4 regions of the Mesorhizobium sp. P2_B11 genome follow, and region 1 is predicted to be linked to each of the others. Evidence: predicted binding sites of a transcription regulator. Region 1 holds the regulator's gene; each other region holds the start of a gene.
The links. The regulator PhoB, encoded in region 1, activates phosphate uptake and scavenging genes when phosphate is short. The targets are predictions, from matches to a motif close to TGTCATNNANCTGTCAT.

Region 1 (7,204 bases):
GTGCTGGCCGCCGGCGTCGCCGCCAACCTGACCGCCAATCCATTCGAGGCGATGACGACCATCACCGTCAAGATCGTCAACCAGCTGACCGGCGACCTTGAGTTCAACTCGCCGCAGACGCTCGTCGCTTTCGCGCTCGGTCTGACGCTGTTCGCGCTGACGCTGGTGATGAACATCGTCGCCCTCTACATCGTGCGCAAGTACCGGGAGCAGTACGAATGACCGACATTCCCCTGGACACGATGGCGGGCACTGTCGCGCGTCCGCGCCGCGACATCGGGCTGAAGGCGCGCTACGCCGCCGAACGCCGATTCCGCATCTATGGTGTGATTGCGATCTCGGTCGGCCTGGCGTTCCTGGCTATCATGCTGATCACCATCGTCTCGAAAGGCTACACCGCCTTCTGGCAGACGACGGTGACTTTGCCGATCACTTTCGACGAGAAAATCATCGACCCCTCGAACAAGCGCGCCACCGACCCGAGCGTACTGATCAAGGCGAACTATCCCAAGCTTGCCGACACTGCGCTGATGGCCAAACTCGGCATCGACCCCAACAACAAGCCGATGGTCATGAAGCTCAAGGGTTTCCTGTCGGAAGGCGCCCGTGTCCAGCTGCGCGACATCGTCGCCGCCGATCCCTCGGTGATCGGCACCACGCGCGACGTCAACATCCTGGCCGCGGCCAATCTCGACTCCGCCTTCAAGGGCCAGATCGACCTCAGCGTCGATGAGGCGCGCCGCAAGGTGTCCAACCAGCAGATCGACTGGATGACCAAGCTCAAGGCCGACGGCGTGATGGCCGAGCATTTCAACACCGGCCTGTTCACCTATGGCGCCTCCAGCCGGCCTGAGACGTCGGGCATGGGCGTGGCCATCATCGGCTCGTTCTATATGATGGTGATCGTGCTGCTTTTGGCGCTGCCGATCGGCGTCGCCGCCTCCATCTATCTCGAGGAATTCGCCAAGAAGAACCGCTTCACCGACCTGATCGAGGTCAACATCAACAATCTGGCGGCGGTGCCGTCGATCGTCTTTGGCCTGCTCGGGCTTGCCGTGTTCATCAACTTCCTCGGCATGCCGCGCTCCGCCGCCTTCGTCGGCGGCCTGGTGCTGACGCTGATGACGCTGCCGACCATCATCATCGCCACGCGCGCCGCCCTTGCCGCGGTGCCACCGTCGATCCGCTCGGCCGCACTCGGCCTTGGCGCCTCCAAGATGCAGATGGTGTTCCAGCACATACTGCCGCTGGCCGCTCCCGGCATCCTGACCGGAACCATTATCGGCCTGGCGCGTGCGCTGGGCGAGACAGCACCGCTGCTTCTGATCGGCATGGTCGCCTTTGTCGCCGACTATCCGAAGACGCCTTTCGATCCGGCAACCGCACTGCCGGTGCAGATATACATGTGGGCAAACGAGGCCGAACGCGCTTTTGTCGAGCGCATGTCCGGCGCCATCATCATCCTGCTCGTCTTCCTCATGGCCATGAACATCACCGCGATCGTGCTTCGGCGCCGGTTCGAGCGGCGCTGGTAGAAAAAAGGCAATTTGGTATGAACATCATGACCGAACAGTCCCTTGAAAACGCAGTGGGCGACAAAATGAACGCCAAGTCGAACGAAGTCATCAAGATGCGCGGCGACAAGGTCGGCGTGTTCTATGGCGAGAAGCAGGCGCTGTTCGACGTCAATCTCGACGTCCGCCTCAATCAGGTGACGGCGCTGATCGGCCCGTCCGGCTGCGGCAAGTCGACCTTCCTGCGCTGCCTCAACCGCATGAACGACACCATCGATTCGGCGCGGGTGACCGGCAAGATCACGCTCGACGAGGACGACATCTACGACAAGAACATCGACGTCGTTGAGCTCAGGGCCCGCGTCGGCATGGTGTTTCAGAAGCCCAACCCGTTCCCGAAGTCGATCTACGAGAACGTGGCCTACGGCCCGCGCATCCATGGCCTGGCCAAGCGCAAGTCCGACATGGACCAGATCGTCGAATCCAGCCTGAAGAAGGCGGCGATCTGGAACGAGGTCAAGGACCGCCTGCAGGAGCCCGGCACAGGCCTGTCTGGCGGCCAGCAGCAGCGCCTGTGCATCGCGCGCGCCATTGCCGTGTCGCCGGAAGTGATCCTGATGGACGAGCCCTGCTCGGCGCTCGACCCGATCGCGACCGCCCGCGTCGAGGAGCTGATCGACGAACTGCGCCAGAACTACACCATCGTCATCGTCACCCACTCGATGCAGCAGGCGGCGCGCGTGTCGCAGCGCACGGCGATGTTCCATCTCGGCTACCTGGTCGAGGAGGGCGCCACCGACAAGATGTTCACCAATCCCGACGACAAGCGCACCCAGGACTACATCACCGGCCGCTTCGGCTGAGCCGTCCAGCGGTTGAATTTTCAGGCACGAGGACCAGGATCATGGGTGAACATACCGTCGCCTCCTTCGATGAAGAACTGGGGCAGATCAGCAAGCTGATCCGCGACATGGGCGATCTCGCCGGCTCGATGGTCAGCGGCTCGACCAAGGCGCTGCTCAATTCGGACAATGCGCTGGCGCAGCGTGTGGTTTCGGACGACGCCATCATGGACGCGCGCCAGCGTGAACTCGACGACCGCGCCATCACGCTGATCGCCAAGCGCCAGCCGATGGCCAACGATCTGCGTGCAGTGGTCGGCTCGATCCGCATGGCCGGCGACCTTGAGCGCATCGGCGACCTGGCCAAGAACATCGCCAAGCGCGTCGGTACCGTCGGTTTGAGCGTCACGCCGCGCGACCTCTCGCATTCCATCGATGCAATGGCGCAGCTGGTGCTGATCCAGGTGCAAGGGGTGGTCGAGGAATATGCTGCCGCGGATGCGGCTGCGCTGGCGAAGCTCAGGAATGACGACGAGCGCATCGACGTCAAATACACGTCGGTGTTTCGTGAACTCTTGACCTACATGATGGAAGACCCGCGCAACATCACCGCCTGCACGCATCTGCTGTTCTGCGCCAAGAATCTGGAGCGCATCGGCGATCATGTCACCAACATCGCTGAAAATGCGTATTATGTGCTAACCGGCCAGCAACTCCCCGCCAATCGCCCGAAGCAGGACGAGACGGCGATGGCCACGTCGGCCTGACAAGGGTGAACTGCTGATGATTGCGCCACGCATCATGGTCGTGGAGGACGAGGAGCCGCTGGGCGTGCTTCTCCGCTACAACCTCGAATCCGAAGGCTACCAGGTCGAAGTGGTGACGCGCGGCGACGAGGCCGAAATCCGGCTGCAGGAAAACGTCCCCGACCTGCTGGTGCTCGACTGGATGGTGCCGGCGGTGTCCGGCATCGAGCTCTGCCGGCGGCTCAGGATGCGGCCGGAAACCGAACGGCTGCCGATCATCATGCTGACCGCGCGCGGCGAGGAGAGCGACCGCGTGCGCGGCCTGTCCACCGGCGCCGACGATTATCTGGTCAAGCCGTTCTCGACGCCGGAATTCATGGCGCGCGTGAAGGCGCTGCTGCGCCGCGCCAAGCCGGAAGTCCTGTCCAGCGTGCTCAAGGTCGGCGACATTGTGCTCGACCGTGAATCGCACCGCGTCTACCGCAAGAAGAGCGAGATCCGGCTCGGGCCGACCGAATTCCGCCTGCTCGAATTCATGATGCGCCACCCCGGCCGGGTGTTCTCGCGCAGCCAGCTGCTCGACAATGTCTGGGGCGAGACGATCTATATCGACGAGCGCACGGTCGACGTTCATGTCGGGCGCCTGCGCAAGGCGGTCAACAATGGCCGCATGCCGGATGTCATCCGCACCATCCGCGGCGCCGGCTACGCTATCCGGGAAGATTAGGCGCGCCGCGCCGTCGCCGGCCTCTCAGGCGACGTGCTTGCCGGTCTTCGCCTGAATCCCCGGCGCAAAAATCTCCTGGTCGACGAAGCCGAGCGCGCGCATGGCGCAGCCTTCGCGGATCAGCGGCAGTTCGTTGGGCTCGGTGTCGAAGGAGATCGACTTCGAGTGCTGGCCGCCGGCGGTCTGGGCGATGGCCTCGCGCAATGCCGGCTCGATCAGATCGAAGGCGGCGGCGCTGACGCCGACCATGGCGACAGGGGCGGGATCGATCAGGGCAAACAGGCTGCCAAGGCCGAAGCCGAGCGCCTCGCCGGCCTTGCGATAGGCCTCGCGCTCCGGGCCATCCGTCTCGCGGGCGCGTGCGGCCAGCGCCCGCATATCGGCATCGCCGACATCGACCGGTTCGGCATCCTCGCTCATCATCTTGGCGCTGCGCCAGATGGCGTAATTGCCGGCATAGGCCTCGACGCAGCCGCGCCGCCCGCAGCGGCAGAGCGCGCCGCCGGGACGGTGGATCATGTGGCCGAACTCGCCGCCGGACGAATGGGTGCCGGTGAACAGCTCGCCCTTGAGCACCAGCCCCATGCCGATGCCGTGCGAGAGCAGGATGGCGATGAAATCGTCGCGGTAGCGCTCGGGTTGGCGCCATTGCAACGCCACCGCCATCATGTTGCAGTCGTTCTCCATGGTGGCCGGAATGCCGAACTCCGCTTCCAATATGTCGGCAAAGCCAATGTCGGTCAGCGGCGTGATCGGCGACCATAGCATGGCGCGCGCATGCGAATCGGTGATGCCCTGGATGCCCATGGCAATGCGCGCGACGCTCTGCACATCGAGGTCGGGATCCTCGAGCCGCCGGCGTACGATTGCCGTACATTCGCCGATCAGCTCGTCGCGCGGCATGGTCAGCGTGTCCAGCCGGCGCTGTTCCTCGGCGACCACCTGGCCGGCATAGTCGATGACGGTGACGGAGAGGAAGTTCAGCGACAGCACCACGGTCATCACCGCCGCTGCCTCCGGGTTGAGGCCAAGGCCGACCTGCGGCCTGCCGCGCTTCAGCGCGCCGGTCTCGCCGGGCTTGCTCTCGGCCAGGATGCCTTCCGCAATCAAATCCGAGGAGATAGCCGATATGGTCGAGTGGCTGAGACCGGTGGTCGCCGCAATCTCGGTCCGCGACGGCTGGCCGGCCCGGCGCACGGCCGAAATCACCATCGCACGGTTGCGACGGCGCAAATCGTCGTGGCGGATTCCAACCGACATCTTTTATCTTCCTCCCGGTCCTCCTCGCGCCTCAATGATAGTGGAGGCATTTGGCGGCACCAGCCAAATATTGGCAGAAGCCGGCCGTGCTGTCATTGTTTATTGCGAGTCTCGAAAAAATTCGTTGAGGCCATCAGATTCCATCAGAATCGATGTTGACAGCGCCCCGCCGTTGGACCAGTATTTTTTCGAGGCTCGAAAAAATGGAGCCTCTGTGTGCCGGCCTTCGGGCCAGTTTTGTCGCGCCGTGCGCGGCGCAGGGAGGATTATCATGAACAGATTTGCAGCCGCCATGCTGGCGGGTGTCGCCATGTCGCTGACGCTGGTGTCGGTCGCGCAGGCGAAGGACAAGGTCATCGGCGTGTCGTGGTCGAACTTCCAGGAAGAGCGCTGGAAGACCGACGAAGCGGCGATGAAGGCCGCGATCGAAGCTGCCGGCGACAAGTACATTTCCGCCGACGCGCAGTCCAATCCGGGTAAGCAGCTGACCGACGTCGAGAGCCTGATCTCGCAGGGCGCCAACTCGCTGATCATCCTGGCGCAGGACGCCTCGGCCATCGGCCCGGCAGTGCAGAAGGCGCTGGACGAAGGCATTCCGGTCGTCGGCTATGACCGCCTGATCGAGAACAAGGACGTCTTCTATCTGACCTTCGACAACAAGGAAGTCGGCCGCATGCAGGCCCGCGAAGTGTTCAAAGCCAAGCCGGAAGGCAACTACGTCTTCATCAAGGGCTCGGGCTCTGATCCGAATGCCGACTTCCTGTTCTCGGGCTCGATGGAAGTGCTCAAGGAAGCCATCGACTCGGGCAAGATCAAGAATGTCGGCGAGGCCTACACGGACGGCTGGCTGCCCGCCAACGCCCAGAAGAACATGGAACAGTTCCTGACCGCCAATGACAACAAGGTCGATGCGGTGGTCGCGGCCAATGATGGCACCGCCGGCGGCGTCGTCGCCGCGCTGACGGCGCAGGGTCTTGCCGGAACCGTTCCGGTCTCGGGCCAGGACGGCGACCATGCCGCTCTGAACCGCATCGCGCTCGGCACGCAGACTGTGTCGGTGTGGAAGGATGCGCGCGAACTCGGCAAGAACGCCGCCGAGATCGCCTCGCAGCTCGCCGACGGCAAGAAGACCGGCGACATCGCCGGCGCCAAGGACTTCACCACGCCTGGCGGCAACACCGTCAAATCGCTGTTCCTCACCCCGGTCGCGATCACCAAGGACAACCTCAACGTTGTCATCGATGCCGGCTGGATCAAGAAGGACGAAGTCTGCACGGGCGTCGCCGCCGGCAGCGTCGCGGCCTGCAACTAAGCTTGGCTTGTTTCCCTTCGATATCGACGCCGCGGCTTGGAGCGGTTCAGTGATTGATCACTGAACCGCTCCGGTTTCTTTATCTTGCGCAATTCCGGACGGAAAACCGCTACGCACTTTTCCTGGAATTGCTTCAAAGCCGCGGCGTTTTCTCAACAAGATTTGTGTTTCCGCCATAGGCGGCTAACTTCTAGGCTGTGGTCCGGCATCCGCGTCAGACGGCAAGCCGCTGGGAGGACATCATGACCGACACGACCTCGACTTCGCAGGCCGACACCGCGCGTGCGTCGGAACTCGGCGCGGTCGCCCGGTTCCTGAAAGCGACCGAGATCGACACGCGCATGCTCGGCATGGTCGGTGCGCTGCTGGTCATCTGGATCGGCATACACATCCTGTCGGGTGGTCTTTTCCTAACGCCGCGCAACCTGTGGAACCTGTCGGTGCAGACCTCAGCCGTGGCGATCATGGCCTCCGGCATGGTGCTGGTCATCGTCATGCGCAACATCGACCTGTCGGTCGGATCGGCCGAAGGGGTGATCGGTATGGTGATGGGCTTCGCCCAGGTGCATTTCCTGGTGCGGTTCGTCGGGCTTGAATTGGGAAATCCGTGGATCTGGGTGCTGGCGCTGGTCATTGGTCTGGCGCTCGGCCTGCTTATCGGCGCCTTTCAGGGCTTCATCATCGCCTATCTCGAAGTACCGGCCTTCATCGTCACGCTGGGTGGCCTGCTGGTCTGGCGCGGTGCGGCCTGGTGGGTGACCAGCGGCCAGACCGTGGCGCCGCTCGACGCCACCTTCCAGCTG
Region 2 (7,204 bases), on a different contig from region 1:
CAGGCATTTGCAAAAGGCGATTTCGCTCGACAAGAGCTATGCCGATCCGGTGTTCAACCTCGCCCGGCTGGAATTCGACGCCGGCAATCTGGCAGAGGCACGGCGGAACTGGGTGCGCTACCTCGAACTCGACGCCGACTCCGAATGGGCGCGCACGGCGCAAAAGGGCATACAGTTCGTGGATTTGCAGCTGACGCGGAAGTCCGTCTCCTGAGCGCCCACTCTTTGCTCCACGTCCTGCCCTGGTCAAATGGGATAGGAGCCGGAAGGGCTATCAGGTTTCTGCAGGTGGAGGATCTGGTAATGGACTGGAAAGGCGGGGAGTTTCCCTTCTTGTGTTTGTTACTTGCGGTTTGTACGGCAGCTTTTCTTTTCTTGATGGTGCAGCAGATTCGTGAGCTGCACTTTTACAAGAGCAATCACTGGGATTTTTCGCAAGACAACAACATCAGTTTAAGCAAATATTGTCGCGGAGAGAGCTCGGATATCCGGGATCTGATGTCCAACAAGGAGCGGATCCTATTCGGTCGACCGATCCTCATTTTCCTAGCAGCAATTTTCTCAATTGCTCTCGCCTCCCTCGTCTTTCACCCGGAGGATTGGAGACGGGGTGGTTCCGAACTCTCCTATCTTTCTTTCGGGAGCCCGCAATCTAATGCCTACTGACTTCCTCTTCGACGGCTTCGACACCGCCCCGGTCACCATCCTGCTGGCGCATGGCGCCGGTGCATCGATGGATTCTCCCTCGATGACCGCCACCGCCAAGGCGCTCGCCGTTGCCGGCTTCCAGGTCGCGCGCTTCGAATTCCACTATATGGCCGCCCGCCGCTATGGCCAGCGCAAGCCGCCGCCGCGCGCCGAGACGGTCAACCCAGAATACATCAAGGCAATCGCCGACCTGAGAGCCAGGGGTGTCACGGGAAAGCTCATCATCGGCGGCAAGTCGATGGGCGGCCGCGTCGCCTCGATGGTCGCCGACGAGATGTTTGCCAAAGGCGAGATCGTGGGCCTCGTCTGCCTCGGCTATCCCTTCCATCCGCCGGCCAAGCCCGAGCAACTCAGGACCAAACATCTCGCCGGTCTGAAAACGCCGACGCTGATCTTCCAGGGCACGCGCGACGAGTTCGGTACCAGGGACGAGGTCGCGACCTACGGCCTTTCCGACACCATCGAAGTGATCTGGCTGGAAGACGGCGACCACGACCTGAAGCCGCGCAAGAGCGTATCGGGGTTTTCGACGGCGGACCATCTGAAGACGCTGGCGGAGACGGTGAAGGGGTGGGCGGGGCGGATCGCTTCCTGATCTCCGCCCCAAGGTCTGTTGAGATTCGGGTCAGGCCGAGTCGAAAATGGTTGATACCGAGAACCGGAGCGGAGCGTACTAAAAGTACGTGAGCACCGGAAGCGCAGGTGTCAGCCATTTGCAGGCCGGCATCATCCGAATATCAGCGGACCTTGAATGAAAATCGCCTCCTTCAACATCAACAACATCAACAGCCGGCTGCAGAACCTGTTGGCCTGGCTGGCGGCAGCCAAGCCCGATGTCGTCTGTCTGCAGGAGCTGAAGGCGCGCGACATGCAGTTTCCGCGTACCGCACTGGCCGAGGCCGGCTATGGCGCGGTGTGGAAGGGCGAGCCGACCTGGAACGGCGTGGCCATACTCGCGCGGGGATCGGAACCTGTTCTGACCGCGGACACGCTGCCGGGCGACGAGGCCGACAGGCAGAGCCGCTACATCGAGGCGGCCGTCAATGGTGTCGTCATCGCCTGCCTTTATGCGCCCAACGGCAATCCGCAGCCGGGGCCGAAATTCCAGTATAAGCTGGCCTGGCACGAAAGGCTGGAGGCGCATGCCGAGCAGCTGTTCGACACCGGCCTGCCGGTGGCGCTGGTCGGCGACTACAACATCGTGCCGGAGCCGCGCGATATCTATGCCACCCGCTCCTATGACGACAACGCGCTGGTGCAGCCGGAAAGCCGCGCCTCGTTCCAGCGCCTGCTCGAGCAGGGCTGGACGGATGCGCTGCGCAAGAAGCATCCGAAGGAAACGCTCTACACATTCTGGGATTATCGCCGCAACCGCTGGCCGCGCGACGCCGGCTTGAGGCTCGACCACATTTTGCTGTCGAAGAAACTGGCGCGCCGCCTCACTGCTGCCGGCATCGATCGTGATGTTCGCGGGCAGGACGGCGCCAGCGACCACGCGCCGATTTGGGTGGAATTGAAGTGAGCTTGGCTGTGTGATCGCGACCACTTCCGTGGACGTTGGTTTGCGCTATTTGTTTCGCTGCGGCTGGCCGCATGATGAGCAAGGTGCGTGCAGCATCGAGGGGGAGCCCGATGGACAGGTTGGCCGAAAGGCTGTTTGCGCTTCCGCTGCTGGCGGCCGCCCTGGCTTGCCTGGTGCGGGCGTATTTGCTGTTCGGCGACAAAGATTTCAGCTGGGACGGAATCATCCACATGCTGCATGGTCCAGCCACGCTGCAGCCGGTGGTGTTCCTGACCGTGGGCGGGCTTTGCCTGTTTGGCGCTTTGTTGTTCTGGGCCGGGCTGCTGCCCGGTCGGCCAGGCAAAACTGCGGGAGCGCCGCTCTTTGGCCGCGACGCCGAGATCGACCCGAAGGGCCGCCCTGGCTTGCGACGCGCCTTTCTCATGCTTCAGGTGATCGCCGTGCTGGCGCTGCTGGCCGACCAATTCACTTGGCGGCGTCATACCGGCCCGGGCGAAGTGGCCACGCCGAGCGAGCCCAATGAACCCAAGCAACATGTCAGCGCCCCACCGGTGCCGGAACCGGTGACACCACCAGCGCCGCCGCTAGCCGCCCCGCCGCCTGAGCAAGCAGCCAAACCTCCAGCAGCGCCGGAGCCGCCGCCGGCTCCGGCCTCGCCGCCACAAGCCGCACTTCCTTCGCCCCCGGAAACCGTGGCGCCCTTGCCACCGCCTCCGCCGGCGCTGCCGACCGAGCCCGACGGTCACCGCGACGCCGTCGTCTGGCTCGCCGTGTCAGCCGATGGCCGCGAAATCATGAGCGCCAGCACCGACCACATGATCAAGCTCTGGGACATCGCCGGCAAGCGGCTGATCCGCAACCTCGGTGAGCACAAGGACATGGCGCGCACGGCGCTGTTCATGCCCGACGGCGCCACCGCGCTAACCGCCGGCGACGACGGCGAAATCGTGCTGCGAAAGCTCGCCGACGGCACCGTGCTGCATGTCTTCTCATCGGGCGAGAATGGCGGCGTGCGCAAGCTGGCGATCAGCCGGGACGGCAAGCGTGCCGTCAGTGGCCACGACACCGGCAACGTCATCGTCTGGGATCTCGTCAACAAATCCGCGCTGCATGTGATGACCGGGCACGACTGGCCGATCAGCACGGTCGCCATCTCGCCCGACGGCACGCGCGCGCTGAGCGGCTCCATCGACGGCACACTGAAACTCTGGGACGTCGAAAGCGGCAAGCAATTGCGCAGCTGGCACGGCCACGAACAGGGCGCCTACGGCGCCGTCTTCACCGCCGACGGCCATCACGTCATCACAGGCAGCGGCGACTACACGATCAAGCTCTGGGACCTCGACACGTTTAGGGAGCTGCGCCGCTTCGAGGGCCATGAAGGCACCGTCTACACCCTGGCGCTGTCGGCCGACGGCAAGCGCCTGGCGTCAGGCTCGCTCGACGGCACCGCACGGCTGTGGGATGTCGACACAGGCAACCAGACCGCCATGTTCGACAGCCGCACCGGCCCGATCTACGCCGTCGCCTTCGCCCCCGACGGCACGCTGCTGACCGGCGGCGACGACCGCACCATCAGGGACTGGCCGGCGACAGGCGACGGCGAAATTCTGTTCGCCGGCGCGCCGCAGTGAATGGTCTGCACGACAGCTGATCTTCCGTGCGAAGGAGATGGCCAACAGACCAGCCGAACGCCGCGTCGGCAGCTTCGCTCAATCCTGACTCTCAACCAGCTCCGGACCACGCAGAAATGTGAGCGCCCCGGGCGAGGTCGTGTCATATAACGGACATCGGCACCGACTACCAAAACCTGTCTTTTATCTGTCAATTTTGGAGGTCACTTATGCTTCGCCCCCTCATCGCGCTTGCCGTTACGACAAGTCTTGCCAGCGCTGCTGGTGCAGCCACGATCTATCCTCTCGACCGCGCCACCATCCTCGCTCAATCGCCTTTCGACCTCAAGGTCGAATTCGACAAGGTCGTCACGCCTGACCAGGTCACGGTGACGATCAACGGCAAGCCGGCCGAAGAGGTCCTCGGCAAGAAGGTCGAATTTGTCGAGAAGGAAGAGGGGGTCGATGCCTCCGCGATTTTGATCCGCGCCGCCAGCATCGCCCAGCCCGGTACCTATGACATCGAAGCCAAAGCTGGCGACGAGACCAAGTCCGTCAAATGGGAGGTGTTCGGAACCTCGGCGACCCCGCGCGCGAAGAACGTCATCTTCCTGCTTGGCGACGGCCTCTCCGTTGCGCATCGCACCGGCGCGCGGATCATGTCCAAGGGCATGACCGAAGGCAAGGCAAACGGCCGGCTCAACATGGACGATCTCGATCATATGGCCTTTATCGGCACGTCGTCGACCAACGCGATTGCCACCGACAGCGCCAACACCATGTCGGCCTATATGACCGGCCACAAGACGGCCGTAAACGCGCTCGGCGTCTATGCCGACCGCACCAAGGCCAGCCAGGATGATCCGAAGGTCGAGACCATCGCCGAGGCGGTGCGGCGCACCGGCAAGAAGTCGATTGGTGTTGTCACCACGGCCGAGGTCGAGGACGCCACCCCGGCAGCCGTCGTCTCCCATACCCGCAGCCGCGGCGACAAGGCCGATATCGTCGGCATGTTCCTCCAGACCCAACCGGACGTCATCCTCGGCGGCGGCTCCGCCTATTTCCTGCCGCAGAGCACGGCCGGCTCCAAGCGCAAGGACGACACCGACTACATCGCCAAATTCCGTGATGCCGGATACGCCCTTGCCATCGACAAGGCCGAACTCGAGGCCGCCGCCAAGACCAACACCGGCAAGATCCTAGGCCTGTTCCACACCGGCAACATGGATGTCACGCTTGATCGCGACTTCCTCAAGAAGGGCACCGTGGAAACCTTCCCCAATCAGCCGGGTCTGGTCGAGATGACCAATGTTGCACTTGGTGAACTGTCGAAGAATCCCGAAGGCTTCTTCCTGATGGTCGAAGGCGCTTCGGTCGACAAGATGTCGCATCCGATGGATTGGGAGCGCTCCATGGTAGAGGTCATCGAATTCGACAAGGCGGTCGGCGTTGCGATGGAATTCGCCAAAACCCATCCCGACACGATGATCGTCGTCACCGGCGACCACACCCACAGCGTCTCCATCGTCGGCACCATCGACGACAGCAAGCCGGGTCCCGACATGCGCGACAAGGTCGGTGTCTATGCCGACGCCGGCTTCCCGAACTACGAGGACAAGAACAACGACGGTTATCCCGACAGCGTCGATGTCTCGCGCCGTCTGGCCATCTTCGGCGCCAACTTCCCCGACTATTACGAGACGTTCCGCCCGAAGCTCGACGGCCCGTTCGTGCCGGCGGTGCAGAACGAGAGCAAGCAGTATGTTGCCAACGAGAAGTACAAGGACGTGCCCGGCGCCGTGCTGCGCATCGGCAATCTGCCGAAGTCGGCCGAAAGCGCGGTCCACGCTGTCGATGACGTCGTGCTGCAGGCCAGCGGCCCGGGTGCCGAAGGCTTCAAGGGTTACATGGAAGAGAGCGACGTCTACAAAGTTCTCGCCGATGCGCTCGGACTGGCGCCGGCGACGAACTGAGCCGCGCAGTCTATGATGATCCCGGCCGCTTCATCCGGTGCTTGCGGATGGAGCAGGCCGGGACGATGGTTCGGGCGCCAGCGGCGCCCGTGCCAGTCGACAAGGGAAGAGCAATCATGGAGTGCAGACCGATCACCCGTCGCGGCATGCTGCTCGGTTCGGCTGCGGTCTGTCTTTCGGCGAGTCTGCGCGGCGCGTCGGCAGCGCCAGAGCCGCTCACCTTCGACGACCTCTACGCCAAGATCGGCGTGCTCGGCATGAGCTTCTCCGACAAGGTCAAGACGCTTGCCGGCCAGGATGTGACCATGCGGGGTTTCATGGCGCCGCCGCTCAAGGCCGAGGCGAAATTCTTCGTCCTGACCGAGATCCCGATGGCGCTGTGTCCGTTCTGCTCGTCCGACGCCGACTGGCCCGACAACATCGTCGTCATCTATCTCGACCAGGCGCAAACCTTCGAACAGGCCAACGCTCTCATCGAAGTGGCAGGCAGGTTGGAAACCGGCTCGTGGACCGATCCGGAAACCGGCTTCGTCAGCCTTTTGCGCATCGTCGACGCGCATTTCTACCGGGCGGCGTAGCGATCATGCTCGGCCTGTCCGTGCGCGATTTGCGGGTCTCCTTCCGCGACCTTGAGAAGCCTGCGCTCGCCGTGCCTGCGCTGGATATCCAACCTGGCGAAAAAGTTGCGGTCACTGGTCCTTCGGGATCGGGCAAGACGACGTTCATCAACATCGTGACCGGGCTGGAACGGACACGCCACGGCTCGGTGCGCTGGAGCGATACCGAGCTTTCCAGCCTCTCCGAAGCCAGGCGCGACCGCTGGCGCTCCGCGAATGTCGGCCTGGTCATGCAGGAATTCTACCTCAGCCCCGGCCTGTCGGCGCTGGAAAACGTGCTGCTGCCCGGCAGACTGTCGCGGGTCCTCCCGGTGGCCGAACTGAAGGCGGAAGCACTGCGGCTGCTCGAACGGGTCGAAATCGCGCGCCCCGGACAGCCGGTCGAAACCATGTCACGCGGACAGATGCAGCGGGTCGCCGTTGCCAGGGCGCTGGTGACGAGACCGGCCATTGTCGTCGCCGATGAGCCGACCGCCAGCCTCGATGCCGATGCCGGAATCGCGGTGGCGAACCTGCTCTTGCAATTGGCCGGCGAGGCGGGAACCACCCTCATAGTCGCCAGTCACGAGAAACGGCTGATCGAAAGGCTGGACCGGATCATCCGCCTGGAGGCCGGTCAGGTGACGCGCGACGCGGCGACATCTGAGGACATACGCGATGAAGCGTTTTGAGCTGGAAAAGGAATAGCCGATGCTCCGCTTCATAGCCGCGGATCTGAGACGCCACTGGATCGGCGTGGCCGCCGTAGCCCTGCTGATTGCGCTGCCACCG
Region 3 (7,204 bases), on a different contig from region 1:
CGGCACCCAGGAGATGGCCGATCGACGATTTTGTCGACGACATCGAGATCTTCGAGGCGGCATTGCCGACCAGCCGCTCGACGGCGCCGAGCTCGATCGTGTCGGCCATGGTCGAGGTGCCATGCGCGTTGATGTAATCGATATCTGCGGGCGTCAGCTTGGCCCGGTTCAGCGCCGCCGTCATGCAGCGGAAGGCGCCGTCGCCATCTTCGGCAGGTGCGGTGATGTGATAGGCGTCGCCGGTCAGGCCGTAGCCGGTGACCTCGGCATAGATCCTGGCGCCGCGCGCCTTGGCGTGTTCGAGCTCTTCCAGCACGACCACGCCGGCGCCCTCGCCCATGACAAAGCCGTCACGGTCGCGGTCATAGGGACGCGAGGCCTTTTCAGGCGTGTCGTTGCGCTCGGTGGACAGTGCCCGGCAAGCGGCGAAGCCGGCAAGCGAAAGCCTGGTCACCGGCGATTCCGCACCGCCGGCCAGCATCACGTCGGCATCGCCGAAGATGATCAGCCGGGCGGCATCGCCGATGGCGTGCGCGCCGGTCGAGCAGGCAGTAACGACGGCATGATTGGGGCCTTTCAGCCCATGCCGGATCGACACCTGGCCCGACACCAGGTTGATGATGTTTCCAGGAATGAAGAACGGGCTGATGCGGCGCGGTCCACGCTCGTGCAGGATCAGCGCATTCTCGGCGATGCCCTCGAGGCCGCCAATGCCTGAGCCGATCATGACGCCGGTGGCGCAACGCTCGGCTTCGGTGCTCGGCTCCCAGCCGGAATCCTTCAGCGCTTCGTCGGCGGCCGCAATCCCGTACAGGATGAAGTCGCCGATCTTGCGCAGTTCCTTGGGCTCAAGCACGGCTTCGGGGTTGAGCGTGCCGTTGGTGCCATCACCGCGCGGAATGACGTGGGCGATCTTGCAGGCAAGATCTTCCACTTCAAACTCGGTGACGCGCTTGGCGGCGCTGCGGCCGGTCAGCAGTTCCTTCCAGCTGTGCTCGAAGCCCATGCCGAATGGCGAAACCAGGCCAAGGCCCGTGACGACGACACGCCTCATCGCAGGTCCTCCCTGGTGATGACTGCGGATAGCGTCAGGCCGAAGCCTTGTCGATGTACTTCACGGCGTCGCCGACGGTCAGGATGGTCTCGGCCGCATCGTCCGGAATCTCGACGCCGAACTCTTCTTCGAACGCCATGACGAGTTCGACCGTGTCGAGGCTGTCCGCGCCCAGATCATCGATGAAGCTCGCCTGCTCCGTCACCTTGTCGGCATCGACGCCAAGATGTTCGATGACGATCTTCTTGACGCGCTCTGCGGTGTCACTCATTTGGGGCATCCTCGTCTTTTGTTTGTCTGTCTTCGTTAGCGGGCAGAATGCCGCTAATCAAGCTGAAAGATGGTCCTGCCGGAAACGCAACGGCGCCGGACCGGTTTTTGCCCGAACCGCCGGGTTGCGGGCCGCATTACACGAAAATTGGCTAAGGTCCAAGGCGAAATGGTCACTTTTCACAAGCCGGCCATGTCTTGTCCTAAGCCGGCCCTATCCCCTCAAATCATCGCCATGCCGCCGTTGACATGGATGGTCTGTCCGGTGACGTAAGCGGCCTCGTTGGAGGCGAGATAGGCGACTGCAGACGCCACTTCAACGCTCGTGCCCATGCGGCGCGTCGGAATCGCCGCCATGATCGCGTCTTTTTGCTTGTCGTTGAGCTTGTCGGTCATGGCCGATTCAATGAAGCCCGGGGCGACGCAGTTGACGGTGATGTTGCGGGTGGCGATCTCCTGCGCCAGCGACTTGGAAAAGCCGATCATGCCGGCCTTGGAGGCGCAGTAATTGGTCTGGCCGGGATTGCCGGTGACGCCGACCACCGAGGTGATGTTGATGATGCGGCCATGCCGGCGGCGCATCATCGGATGAGTAAGCTCGCGCGTCAGCCGGAACACGGCCGTGAGGTTGACCTCAAGAACACTGTCCCAATCGGCATCCGCCATGCGCACGAACAGTCCGTCCTTGGTGATGCCGGCATTGTTGACCAGTATGTCGACGCCTTCGAGTTCGGCTTCCGCCTTCTGGCCGAGCGCCTTGACCTCGTCGCGGTTGGCCAGATTGGCCGGGAACAGCTTTACCCGGTCGCCGAGTTCGCCGGCCAGGGTCTCCAGCTTTTCGATGCGGGTGCCGTGCAGGCCGACAATGGCGCCTTGCGCATGCAGCACGCGGGCAATCGCCTCGCCAATGCCTCCCGATGCGCCGGTGACAAGCGCCTTGCGGCCGGTCAGTTCGAACATTTTCGTCTCCTGATCTTAAGAGAACACCCTTCCCACGGGAGGGGTCAAATCGCCAGTGGATTATGCAAGCGCGGCCAGCGCAGCCTCGATATCGGCCGGGGTGCCGACGGCCGATGTGGCGATATGGCGGTTGATGCGCCGCGCCAGGCCCGACAGCACTTTGCCGGCGCCGATCTCATAGAGCGTGGCAACGCCGTTGGCGCCGAACCACTCCACCGTTTCGCGCCAGCGCACGCGGCCGGTGATCTGCTCGACCAGGCGCCGCGCGATCTCGTCGGGATCGCTGGTCGGGGTCACGGTGACGTTGGAAACGACGGGAACCACCGGCGCATGCTTGGCTACCCCGGCCAGCGCCTCGCGCATGACATTGGCCGCCGGCGCCATCAGCGCCGAGTGGAAGGGGGCGGAGACCTGCAGCATCAGCGCCCGCTTGGCGCCCTTTTCGGTGCACAGTTTTGCGGCGAGTTCCACCGCCGCCTTGGCGCCGGAGATCACCAGCTGTCCGCCACCATTGTCGTTGGCGATCTGGCAGACCTTGCCGGAGCCTGTTGCAGCTTCGGTGCAGGCGGCTTCGACATCGGGCTGTTCCAGTCCGATGATCGCCGCCATCGCACCCTCGCCGGCCGGCACTGCCGCCTGCATGGCATTGCCGCGGATGCGCAGCAACCGGGCCGCATCGGCGACCGAGACGAAGCCGGCCGCCGCCAGGGCTGAATATTCGCCGAGCGAGTGTCCGGCGACGAAAGCCACCTTGCCCTTCAGCGAAAAGCCGCGCGCTTCCAATGCTCGCACCGCGGCCAACGACACCGCCATGAGCGCCGGCTGGGCATTGGCGGTCAGGGTGAGCGTCTCTTCCGGGCCTTCCCAGATCAATCTCGACAGCTTTTCACCCAGCGCGTCATCGACTTCCTCGAAGACCCTGCGCGCCTCGGGGAAGGCGTCGGCGAGGTCCTTGCCCATGCCGACAGCCTGGCTGCCCTGTCCCGGAAAGGTGAATGCGATGGCCATTTGGGCGCTCTCCAGCGGCTGATTTTTCCTGCCTGTGACGCAAGGCGGACCGCCAAGTCAAGCCCGCAAGCGGCATTTCGGCCCTTGTCCGAGGTGGAAGCCAGCCTTGAGTCCCTGTTCCGAAAGGCTTTTTGCCGATCACTCCTGATGAAAACCGCTCACGAATCGTTTGCTGGCTCTTCTTATTTTCGCCACAGGCGCTAGCTTTTGGATGACAGTTCTATGACAGAACGGTGACGCGAGTGGAAAAACGCGTTGCTTGGGCCGGGGGAAAGAGAAGTGGCAAGGATCAGGAAGGGCGCGGCAGTACCCGCGCCACAATTCTTGGAAGACGATCCGGCCACCGGCTATCTGCCGGGGCGCAGATGGCCTGTCATCCGCTACGGCCTGGTCACGCTGCTTGCCTCCGCCGTCCTAGTATTCGCCATCGAATGGATCGTGCGCGGCGACTTCTTCGGCACGGTCGACTTCTTCCTGCAGCCGTTCAAGCCGGGCTGGACCACCATCATCGTCTTTGCACTGGTGCTGATCGGACTGGACGCGGTGCTCGGCCGCAGCCACCAGAGCCTGATGATCGTGGCGCCGCTGACACTGGCGCTGGCCTTTGTCGGGCACCAGAAGTCGCACTATCTCGGCGATCCGCTCTACCCGACCGATTTCCTCTATTCGCGCCAGATCATGGCATTGATGCCGCTTCTGGTGCGCGAGCGGCCCTGGACGGCGGTCGCCATGGCGGCCGGTATTGTCGCCGGCCTGTCGCTGCTGGTCTATGGCTGGCGGCAGTGGCGCCGCAAGGTGCCGATCCTCAGCCGCAAGGGGCGCCTGGCGCGGCTGACGCTGGCGGTGCCGCTGCTCGCCTTCTTCGTCTCGATCATGGATTACGCCACCTTCTCGTGGACCCGCGACCGGCTGCAGATCATCCCGATCATGTGGGACCAGAAGGAAAACTATGCCTCCAACGGGTTTGCGCTGGCTTTCGCGCTCAACGTGCCGATGGCGCATGTCTCGGCACCGGCCGGCTATTCCGACAAGGCGATCGATGCGATCGACAGGCCTGATGTGACGGCCTCGGTGCCGGACGAGAAACCCGACATCATCGTTGTCATGAGCGAATCCTTCTGGGATGCGACGAAACTGCCCGGCGTCACCATCACGCCGGACCCGATCCCCAATGTGCGCGCTCTGCGCTCGGGCTACATGTTCTCGCCGGAATTCGGCGGCATGACCGCCAACATCGAATTCGAGGCGCTGACCGGCTTTTCCAATGCCTTCCTGCCGGCGGGCTCGATCCCCTATCAGCAATATGTGCGCACGCCGACGCCGTCGCTGGCGACATTCCTGAAAAGCGAAGGCTATCGGGCGCGCGCCATCCATCCCGGCACCAACTGGTTCTGGAACCGCGGCGCCGTCTATGCCGATTTCGGCTTCAACGATTTCCGCTCGGAAGAGACGCTGCCGCCGCTGGAAAAGCGCGGGCCGCTGGCCTCCGACTCGGCAATGACCGACGAGATCATCGCAGAGGCCGACGCCAGCGAGGACCCGGTGTTCTTCTTCGCCGTCAGCCTGCAGAACCACGGCCCCTACGAGCCGTACCGCTATTACAATCCGACCCACAAAATCGCGGCACCGATCAGCACATGGGCGCGGGAATCGCTGCTCAGCTACGCCGAGGGTTCGGCCGATGCCGACCGTGGCCTCGAACGGCTGATCGAATGGGCAAAGAAGCGTGAGCGGCCGACGGTCATCGCCTTCTTCGGCGACCATCTGCCGCCGCTCGGCCCTGTCTATGTCGAGACAGGCTTCCTGAAAGACAATGTCGCGCCGCGCAGGGAGGCTACGCCGGAGGCGGCACTCGAGCACCACCAGACGCCGCTGATCATCTGGTCGAACCGCACCGGTCCGGCGCAGGATATGGGCGCGGTCAGCCCGGCCTTCCTGCCCTACCACATCCTGACCACGGCCGGCATCACGCACCCTTACTACACCGGCTTCCTCGGCGCGCTGCGCGAACGCTACCGCGTCGTCGACCGCAATCTTCTGCTGACACCGTCAGGCGAAGCGACGCCCGACTGGGCGCGGCAGAAGGACGTCGATCCGGCGATCAACGATTTCCGCCTGCTGCAATACGACATGATGTTCGGCAAGCGTAAGGCCGCGCCCGACTTCTTCCCCGAAACGGTGGACAAGGTCGTCGCCCATACAAGTTGAGCAGACGGGCCGCCTGAGCGGCCGGCGGCCGCTCAATTGGTCAGTTGCAGCTTCGAGAACTTGTTGGCGATGGTCTGGAAGACATTGGGCAGTTTGGCCGGGTCGCTGACGGCATAGTAGTCGCCCGGATCCGAAGCGCAGGCGCTGTAGAGCGTGCGGTTGGCGGCGGTGTCGGACTGCAGCGTCATGGTGTAGATCTGCACGCCCTGGTTCTTCAGCTGCGTGCAGACGCTTTTCGTCCATCCGTCTACATTGCGCGCCGCCGTTGTCTGATTGTCCGAGCCGAAGCGACCGCTGGAAAGATAGCCATAGGATGTGTAGTCGGATTTCTGCTGCGTGTTGCTCGCGCCATAGACGACATTCTCGCCATCGGTGAGAAGCATAACGACCTTGGTCACGCCCGGCGTCTTGTAAGGCGACGCATCGGTATAGGGCGGCTGCGGCGACAACACGCGCTGGCCCCAGGCTAGTCCCTCCGAGACGTTGGTGCCGGAGCCATTCCACTCGGTCATCTGTGCGGCGGCGGCTCGCAGTACGTCGAAATCGTCGGTCAGCGGGACGATAGGCGTCGGACAGGCGCGGTTCGGGCCGATGGTGATCGCGGTGCCAGTCTCGGTGACCAGCTTGTTGGTCGAGGCGACATATTTTCCGATCTTCTTCAGATCCGCGCTGAGCAGCGCGTCAACCAAACCGGTCAGCAGGCCGCTCAGATCGACACCCAATATGTTGTCGCCCAGCTTGCCATTGTCGATGCTGTCGTCGAGATAGGAATTGTTGTAGCCGGTCGACGAGTTGCCGTAGGCGGAGGATGGCTTCTTGGCGACGTCTGGATCGTCCGGCGCGAAATAAGGCACAAACAGCGTGTCGGGGTTTGACGGATCGGGCGGCGTGTCGGCGATGTTCAGCGCGCCGGGCCGCGCTTCGACGCAGCCTTTCCAGCCTGTCCCCTTCCACCCGGTGTACTTCAAGGCCGGGATGTCCTTCTGAAGCTGTTTGAATAGGGACATGTGGTCGGGCCGCTTGCCTTTGACCACCGGGAAATTGACGCCATTGGTCGACGACTTGCCGTTCATGTCGATCCACGACGGATCGAATTCGGAACCGTTGACATTGACGGCAGTGACGAATGGAACCAGCGAGACATGGACCTTGCGCGTCGGCGACTTTACCGCTTCGAGATGGTCAAGCAGCGACTTCGTCGCCGTTCTCAATGACGACATGCGCGCGCCGGCCATCGAGCCGGTGTTGTCGAGCACCAGCACCACTTCGAGTTGGTTGTTCGATTCCATGGCGGAGGCATCGACGGCGATGTGCCGCTCGTTGCCGAACAGGAAGGCGAAGTTCAAATTGACGTCGGCCGAGGCGGTCGCCTTTGTGGTGATGTAGTTGATGCCCTTGTCGACGGTGAGCGTGGCGCGGGCGTTGGACAGTTCGCCATGGGTTGCGACATTGGCCTGGAAATAGCTGTTGAAGACGTCGTTGCGCGAGGCCTCGGCATCGCCGAGATGCGACGAGGCGAGGTTTGCCGCGTCGAGTGCGTTCTGAAGACTGCTCTTGGCCTTCATCAGGGTCGAGACGTCGGTGGCCAGGGCGACGGCCGTCAGCATGGCCGGCACGCCCAGCGCCAGCATCAAGGCGAAATTGCCGCTTTTCGAGCGCCAGAAATTCGTGAGAAGCATTCCAAACCCCCGAGGAATTGCTTAA
Region 4 (7,204 bases), on a different contig from region 1:
AGGGGCTGGCCGAACTGCGCGGCATCATGCGCGCCGTGGAGACGTTCGGGCTGGCTTGAGTTGGCTGGACTTTATGCCCTGTCATTTCAGTGCCGGCCCAACGTGCCGTCGCTGTAGATCATGCGGCCGGCGCGGAATGTCGCCCGCACCCGCGCCACCGGCCGGCGATCGGCGACGACGAGATCGGCCAGCAGTCCAGGCTCGATGGCGCCGCGATCGGTTAGGCCTAGCGCCGAGGCCGGATTGGCGCTGGTCAGCGCTGCCGCCGCCACCAGGCCACCGTCACGCAGTTCGGCGAGGCCGAGCACTGCCGGCAGGATCGAGGCCGGGTGATAGTCGCTGGCCAGCATGTCGAGCAGTCCGGCTTCATAGGCCTGCCGTGCCGACAGATTGCCGGAATAGGACTGGCCGCGCAGCGCATTGGGCGCTCCCATCACGGTATGCATTGCCAGCCTCCTGGCTTCCTGCGCCGCTTCCAGCGTCACCGGGAATTCGCTCAGCGTGGCGCCGAGGCCGTGAACCAGTTCCACCTTCTCTAGCGTGTCGTCATCATGCGAGGCAAGCGCAACGCCATTGGCCTGCGCCCGCGCCGACAAGTCCTGCAAACCGTTGAGCACATCGCCCTGGCCTTCGCGGCCGGCGATGCGATGGCCGACCACCTCGGACGCCTGGGCAACCGACATGCCGCGCTCCTTGGCGATGCGGGCGATGTAAAGCTCGACATCGCGATACTGGCCTTGTCCGGGCGTGTGATCCATCAGCGAGATCAAATGCAGCCTGCCGGCATCCATCAGCTTCTGCAGCATGGCAATGGCCGGCGTGAAAGTGACTTCGAAGCGGGCATGGATGCGGTGGTCGACCAGCAAATGGTCCTTCATCCCGGCGATGGTATCGATGATCGCCGAAGTGTGCTCTTCCGACCGCGCCACGCCACTGGTGATGCTGGCGCCGATGAAGGACAGCGCGGCATAGGCCGTGGTGACGCCGCAGGAGGCCAGCTTCTTGTCGAGTTCGGCAATGCCGATCTTCATCGGCACATGCACGCCGAGGCGCGGCTCGACTTCCTTCTCGACCATGTCGCCATGCATGTCGATGAAGCCTGGCAGAAGCAGGCGACCGCCGCCTGAGATGTCGGCATTTTCGACCGGCTCATTGCGGATCTCGGCGATCCGGCCGTTTTCGATGCGGATGGCGCCGTTCGGGATGATGCGGTCGCGCAGGACAATTTCGAATTCACTTAGCCACATGCAATTTCTCTTCGGGCGGTTCAGGACGGGGTTTCGGTCGACATGACCGAGCGACAGCCGTCCCATAACAGCTGCTTGCCCCTGAAAAATGACAGTCGGTGACATGCCTGGTGATTGACGCGAAAAGTCACGGGCCATGCGGTCGACAGTCGCTTTTCTTTCGAAGCCGGCTTGCAACGGCTTGGCGCTCGATTGCCAGCTTGACAGAAAGCTGACAATGTATCATATCCAAAAAGCTGACTATGTATCATATTATTCCGTGCAGCGATCAAGACCGGTCAAGCCGGCCGTTCCAGGGAGGCGCCAAGTGGGAGAGGCTATCAGCCGGTGGAGCAATTGGTCGGGCTATGTCACGGCCACGCCGCTGGCTTTTGCCGAACCGCAGACTCTCGATGCGTTAAGCGCTGCCATTCGCAACTCGCCCGGGCCGGTTCGCTTCGCGGGCACGGGCCATTCCTTCACGCCACTGGTCAAGAATGACGGGACCATCCTGTCGCTCGATCGCTTCGAGGGCCTGAAGGCACACGACCCCAAAAAGCTTACGGCGCGAGTCGGCGCCGGTACCAAGATCGGCACGATGGCGAAGCTTTTGCACGGCGTCGGCCAGGCGCTGCCGAACATGGGCGACATCGACAAGCAGGCGTTCGGCGGCGCGCTGGGCACTGCTACCCATGGGTCGGGCATCACGCTCGGCGCCTATCATACCCAGCTCGAGGCGATGCAGATCGTCGACGGGCGCGGCGTGGTGAAAGAGTTCGACCGCGCAAAAAGCCCCGACATGATCGAAGCCATGGGCGCCTCGCTCGGCGCCTTCGGCGCCGTCACCGAAGTGACGATCCGCAACATGGCAAGCTACCGGATGCGGCACCGCCGCTGGACGGCGCCGATCGGCGAGGTGCTGTCGCAATTCGAGGCGACGATGACGGCGCATCGTTCAGCCGAGTTCTACTACGTGCCGTTCTCCGGCCAGGCGCTGCTGATCGCCAGCGACATCACCGAGGCGCCGGCGACGGTGCGCCCGCCGACGGAAGACGACGATGCCGTCACCACACTGAGGAAACTGCGCGACTATCTCAGCTGGTTCCCGTGGCTGCGCCGCCGTCTCATCGGTTCGGCCTTCGCCAAGGTGCCGCCTGAGGACTATGTCGAGGACTGGCTGAAGGTTTTTACCTCCGAGCGCAACGTCAAGTTCAACGAGATGGAATACCACCTGCCGTTCGAGGAAGGAGCGGCGGCACTGAGCGAAATCATCGCGCTGCTCGAGACGCGGTTTCCGGAGGTATACTTTCCGATGGAGGTGCGCGTGGTTGCACCGGACAATGTCTGGCTCAGCCCCTTCTACAAGCGGCCGACCTGTTCCATCGCCATCCATCACGGCGTCGAGCGCGATCCGATGGCGTTCTTCAACGCCGCCGAGCCGATCTTCCGCAAGCGTGGCGGCCGCCCGCATTGGGGCAAGATGCACAGCCTGACGGCAAGGGACTTGAGCGCGCTATATCCGCGCTGGAACGACGCCATGGCAGTCCGCCGCGAGATGGACCCGGACAACCGTTTCGTGTCGCCTTATATGGCCAGGCTGCTCGGCGTCACGGCATGAGCCTGACCGACGGATATTTCGCGGAACTGTCGGGCGCGCTTCGAGCCGCCGAAATCCATCAGCCTTGCCTGGTGCTCGATCTCGACCGGCTCGATCACAACATCACAGCGATCAAGGCCAAGTTCGCCACGGGCCTCGATCTGCGCCTTGTCGACAAGTCGCTGCCATGCCTGCCGCTCATCCAGCACATCCGCGCGGCGTTCGCGACCGACAGGCTGATGACCTTCCATCTGCCGATCAGCGCCGAGATGCTGCGAGCCTTCTCAGATGTCGATCTTCTGCTCGGCAAGCCGATGCCGGTTGCAGGTGCGAGACACGCCCTTACCAAGGGAGTGCTCGCCGGGCTCGGCGAAGCGACGTCGCGCGTCGTCTGGCTTATCGACACGGAAGCGCGGCTTGCCGCCTATGGCGCGCTTGCCACCGAGCTCGACCGCGAGCTGCGCATCTGCTTCGAGGTCGATGTCGGGCTGCATCGCGGCGGCATCGGCAATCCCGACGCGCTGGCGCGAGCGGTGGCGGCACTCACCGCTCATCCGCGGCTGAAATGCGAAGGCGTCATGGCCTATGAGGCGCATATCGGCCATATCCCGAAACTGCTCGGCGGACCGGCCAAAGCGCGGGCCAAGGCGGTCAGCCTGTTTCGCCAGTATGTCACCTGTCTCGCGCCCGACCAGCGCAGAATCCTCAACCTTGGGGGCTCAAGCACGGCGCTGCTCTATGACAGCTGGGTCGGCGCCAATGAACTGTCGATCGGATCGGCCTTTGTGCTGCCGACCGATTTCGACGTGCCCAGCCTCAGCCAGTTGCAGCCGGCCGCCTTCATCGCGGCGCCGATCCTGAAAGTGGTCGATGTCCAGCTGCCGGGCCTGGACGAGCGCTCCTGGCTGCTCAAGAAGCTTGGCCTCGCGCCGCGCCGTGGCTGTTTCCTCTACGGCGGCAAATGGATGGCCAAGCCGGTTTATCCCTCGGGCATGAAGACCGACAAGACATTCGGCTTCTCGACCAACCAGCAATTCATGGCGCTGCCCGACGATGCCAATGTCGGACCCGACGACTACGCCTTCCTGCGTCCGACGCAGAGCGAATTCGTGCTACAGCAATTCGGTTCGATCCAGGTCTATTCCGGCGGTAAGATCGCCGCGCAATGGGCCGCGCTGCCGTTTTCGTAAAATCGAGGTGGAGGAGCATCAGATGGTCGCCAAGGCAGTCAAAACCCAGCCCACGCAGCCTGAATGGGCGGCCGAACTCGACCTCGCGCTGGCTGATCTCGACGCGAAAAAGGACGACTGGGCGCGCACCTCGAACAGCGAGCGGATCGCGCTGCTGCGCGAGGTCAAGGAGCATATCCGCGAGGTCGCCGAGGCGTGGGTCAAGACAGCGGTGCGCAAGAAGGGTATTCCGACCGGCTCGCCGCTGGAAGGCGAGGAGTGGCTGGCCGGCCCGGCGACGCTGATGGACGGCTGCAACCAGTTCATCCACACACTCAGCCTGATGGAGGGCAAAAAATTCCTCGACGGGCTGCCGGTCCGCACCTTGCCCAAAGGGCAGGTGGCGGTGACGGTGGTTCCGAATTCGATCTGGGACAAGGTGCTGTTCACGGGCTTGAAAGCCGAGATCTGGATGCAGCCCGGCGTGACCAAGGCCAACCTCGCCGCAAACACCGCCGCGGCCTACGACGCGCCGGCGGCGAGCCGCAAGGGCAAGGTCGGGCTGGTGCTCGGCGCCGGCAATGTCGCCTCGATCGCGCCGCTCGACTGCCTGCACAAGCTCCTCGTCGAACACCAGGTGGTTCTGCTCAAGATGAACCCGGTCAATGACTATCTCATCGATTTCCTGCGGCCGGCGCTGCGGCCGCTGATCGAATTCGGCGCACTGCGCATCGTGCGCGGCGGCGCCGATGTCGGCGGCTATCTGTGCAACCACGATCTCGTCGACGACATCCACATCACCGGTGCCGCCACCTCGCACGATGCGATCGTCTGGGGTCCCGGCGAGGAGGGCCGCAAGAACAAGGCGGCAGGCACGCCGAAGAACAAAAGGCGCATCACCTCCGAGCTTGGCGGTGTGGCGCCGACCATAGTGGTTCCCGGCCCATGGTCGAATGCCGACATCGCCTACCATGCCGAACTGATCGCGACCCAAAAACTCAACAATTCCGGCTTCAACTGCATCGCCTGCCAGATGCTGGTGCTGCCCGAAGGCTGGGACAAATCCGATGCGTTGCTGGCGGCGCTCGAAAAGGTGATGCAGAAAGCGCCGCCACGCCCTGCTTACTATCCGGGCGCGACAGAGCGCCTCGCTGCCTTCGAAGCGCATGCCGACAGCGTGCAGAAATTCGAGCGCCCGGGTGGACCTGCCTGCGTGGTGGTGCCGTTCCGGCCGGGCACGGACGCCTATCTCGAAAACGCCGAGGTGTTTGCGCCGGCGCTCAGCGTCATGCGGCTGCCGGCGGGCAATGCCGAGTCCTATCTGCGTGCAGCGGTCGCCTACGCCAATGAAAAGCTGCACGGCACGCTGGCCGCCAACATTCTCATCCATCCCAGGACGATCGCCGAGATCGGCCGGCCGCGCTTCGAAGAGATCGTTGCCGAATTGCGGTATGGCGGCATCGGCATCAATTCCTGGAGCGGCGTTCTGTTTGCGCTGCTGCGCCCGACCTGGGGTGCTTTCCCCGGCCATACGCTCGAGGACGTGCAGAGCGGCATCGGCGTCGTCCACAACACGTTCCTGTTCGACAAGCCCGAGCGCAGCGTGCTGGAAGCGCCGTTCCGCATCATGCCGAAACCGGCTTGGTTCCTGACCCACAAAAGGGCGCACATCGTCGGTCGGCTGATCACCGAGTTTCACTACCGGCCGAGCGTCCTGAAACTGCCGCGGATCATCTGGAACGCGCTGCTGGGATAGGGGCAAGCAACGATCTCAGGGCAGCGCAAAGGCGAGACAGGAGCTACGACAATGGCTGACGCGGATGCAATCATCGTTGGCGGCGGGCTGGCCGGTCTGGCCGCTGCCGCGGAACTCGGCGATGCCGGCAAGCGCGTGATCATCGTCGAGCAGGAGGGCGGCGGCTTTCTCGGCGGCCAGGCATTCTGGTCGCTCGGCGGCCTGTTTCTGGTCGACACACCAGAGCAGCGCCGCTTGCGCATCAAGGACAGCCGCGACCTCGCCTGGCAGGATTGGCTGGGTTCGGCCCAGTTCGACCGGCCGCAGGACCATTGGCCAAGGAAAGTGGCGGAAGCCTATGTCGATTTCGCCGCCGGCGAGATGCGGCCGTGGCTGCACGGCATGGGCATGCGTTGGTGGCCTGTCGTCGGCTGGGCCGAGCGCGGCGGCGCGCTGGCCAACGGCCACGGCAATTCGGTGCCGCGCTTCCATCTGACCTGGGGCACCGGGCCGGGCGTGGTTGCGCCGTTCGAAAGGCGCGTGCGCGACCACGTCGCCAAGGGGCTGATCACGCTGAAATTCCGCCATCAGGTCAGCCGGCTGGTCAAGACCAATGGCGCGGTCACCGGCGTCGCGGGCGAAATCCTCGAGGCGTCCAACGTCGAGCGCGGCCAGCAGTCGAACCGCACGGTCGTCGGCGATTTCGAACTCTCTGCCGGCGCAGTGATCGTCACCTCCGGCGGCATTGGCGGCAATCACGATCTTGTCCGCAAGGTCTGGCCGGTCGAGCGGCTCGGGCCGGCGCCGAAGCGTATGGTCGCCGGCGTGCCGCACCATGTCGACGGCCGCATGGTGGCGATCACCCAGGACGCCGGCGGCGCCGTCATCAATGCCGACCGCATGTGGCACTATGTCGAAGGGCTCAAGAACTGGAATCCGATCTGGCCGAACCACGGCATCCGCGTGCTGTCGGCGCCGTCGCCGCTGTGGTTCGACGCGCTCGGACAACGCATGGAGGCGCCATTCTTCCCGAGCTTCGATTCGCTCGGCACGCTGAAGCGTATCCTGTCGACCGGCCACGACTATTCCTGGTTCGTGCTGACCAAGACGATCGCCTCGAAGGAGTTCGTGCTGTCGGGCTCGGAGCAGAACCTCGACTTCACCGGCAAGGATTGGCGGGCCGTGCTGAAGAACCGGCGCGGCGGCAAGGCGCCGCCGTCGGTGGCGGCGTTTCTAGAGAAGGGCGAGGACTTCGTCGTCCGCGACAATCTGGCTGATCTGGTCGCGGGCATGAACGCGCTCTCCGGCGACAATCTGCTCGACTACGACCGGCTCAAGGCGCAGATCGTGGCGCGCGATCGCGAGGTCGACCATGCCTACACCAAGGACGCGCAGGTCACTGCCATCCGCGGCGCCCGCAACTACATCGGCGACAAGATCTTCCGGGTGACCAAACCGCACAAGATACTCGACCCCA

Region 2: the regulator PhoB is predicted to act here: its motif matches at 4,005-4,021, upstream of AC1DYJ_RS23515 (alkaline phosphatase).
Region 3: the regulator PhoB is predicted to act here: its motif matches at 3,504-3,520, upstream of AC1DYJ_RS18965 (LTA synthase family protein).
Region 4: the regulator PhoB is predicted to act here: its motif matches at 1,448-1,464, upstream of AC1DYJ_RS08950 (alpha-D-ribose 1-methylphosphonate 5-triphosphate diphosphatase).

What each region holds. Positions count from the first base shown of each region.
Region 1 is NZ_JBFUDF010000002.1:696,732-703,935, forward strand. Features, by position in the region: gene pstC (phosphate ABC transporter permease subunit PstC) at 1-222, shown strand, start outside; gene pstA (phosphate ABC transporter permease PstA) at 219-1,535, shown strand; gene pstB (phosphate ABC transporter ATP-binding protein PstB) at 1,553-2,377, shown strand; gene phoU (phosphate signaling complex protein PhoU) at 2,419-3,123, shown strand; gene phoB (phosphate regulon transcriptional regulator PhoB) at 3,140-3,829, shown strand; gene AC1DYJ_RS07795 (ROK family protein) at 3,854-5,089, opposite strand; gene xylF (D-xylose ABC transporter substrate-binding protein) at 5,361-6,401, shown strand; gene AC1DYJ_RS07805 (sugar ABC transporter permease) at 6,644-7,204, shown strand, end outside.
Region 2 is NZ_JBFUDF010000007.1:138,140-145,343, forward strand. Features, by position in the region: gene AC1DYJ_RS23490 (tetratricopeptide repeat protein) at 1-214, shown strand, start outside; gene AC1DYJ_RS23495 (hypothetical protein) at 304-666, shown strand; gene AC1DYJ_RS23500 (alpha/beta hydrolase family protein) at 656-1,303, shown strand; gene AC1DYJ_RS23505 (exodeoxyribonuclease III) at 1,460-2,230, shown strand; gene AC1DYJ_RS23510 (WD40 repeat domain-containing protein) at 2,341-3,864, shown strand; gene AC1DYJ_RS23515 (alkaline phosphatase) at 4,074-5,816, shown strand; gene AC1DYJ_RS23520 (hypothetical protein) at 5,933-6,394, shown strand; gene AC1DYJ_RS23525 (ABC transporter ATP-binding protein) at 6,400-7,104, shown strand; partial or broken gene AC1DYJ_RS23530 (ABC transporter permease) at 7,124-7,204, shown strand, end outside.
Region 3 is NZ_JBFUDF010000005.1:471,527-478,730, reverse strand. Features, by position in the region: gene fabF (beta-ketoacyl-ACP synthase II) at 1-1,054, opposite strand, end outside; gene AC1DYJ_RS18980 (acyl carrier protein) at 1,089-1,325, opposite strand; gene fabG (3-oxoacyl-[acyl-carrier-protein] reductase) at 1,547-2,284, opposite strand; gene fabD (ACP S-malonyltransferase) at 2,345-3,292, opposite strand; gene AC1DYJ_RS18965 (LTA synthase family protein) at 3,572-5,500, shown strand; gene AC1DYJ_RS18960 (TadE/TadG family type IV pilus assembly protein) at 5,533-7,179, opposite strand.
Region 4 is NZ_JBFUDF010000003.1:65,978-73,181, forward strand. Features, by position in the region: gene uxuA (mannonate dehydratase) at 1-59, shown strand, start outside; gene AC1DYJ_RS08950 (alpha-D-ribose 1-methylphosphonate 5-triphosphate diphosphatase) at 87-1,247, opposite strand; gene AC1DYJ_RS08955 (D-arabinono-1,4-lactone oxidase) at 1,555-2,844, shown strand; gene AC1DYJ_RS08960 (alanine racemase) at 2,841-4,013, shown strand; gene AC1DYJ_RS08965 (aldehyde dehydrogenase family protein) at 4,036-5,748, shown strand; gene AC1DYJ_RS08970 (FAD-binding dehydrogenase) at 5,800-7,204, shown strand, end outside.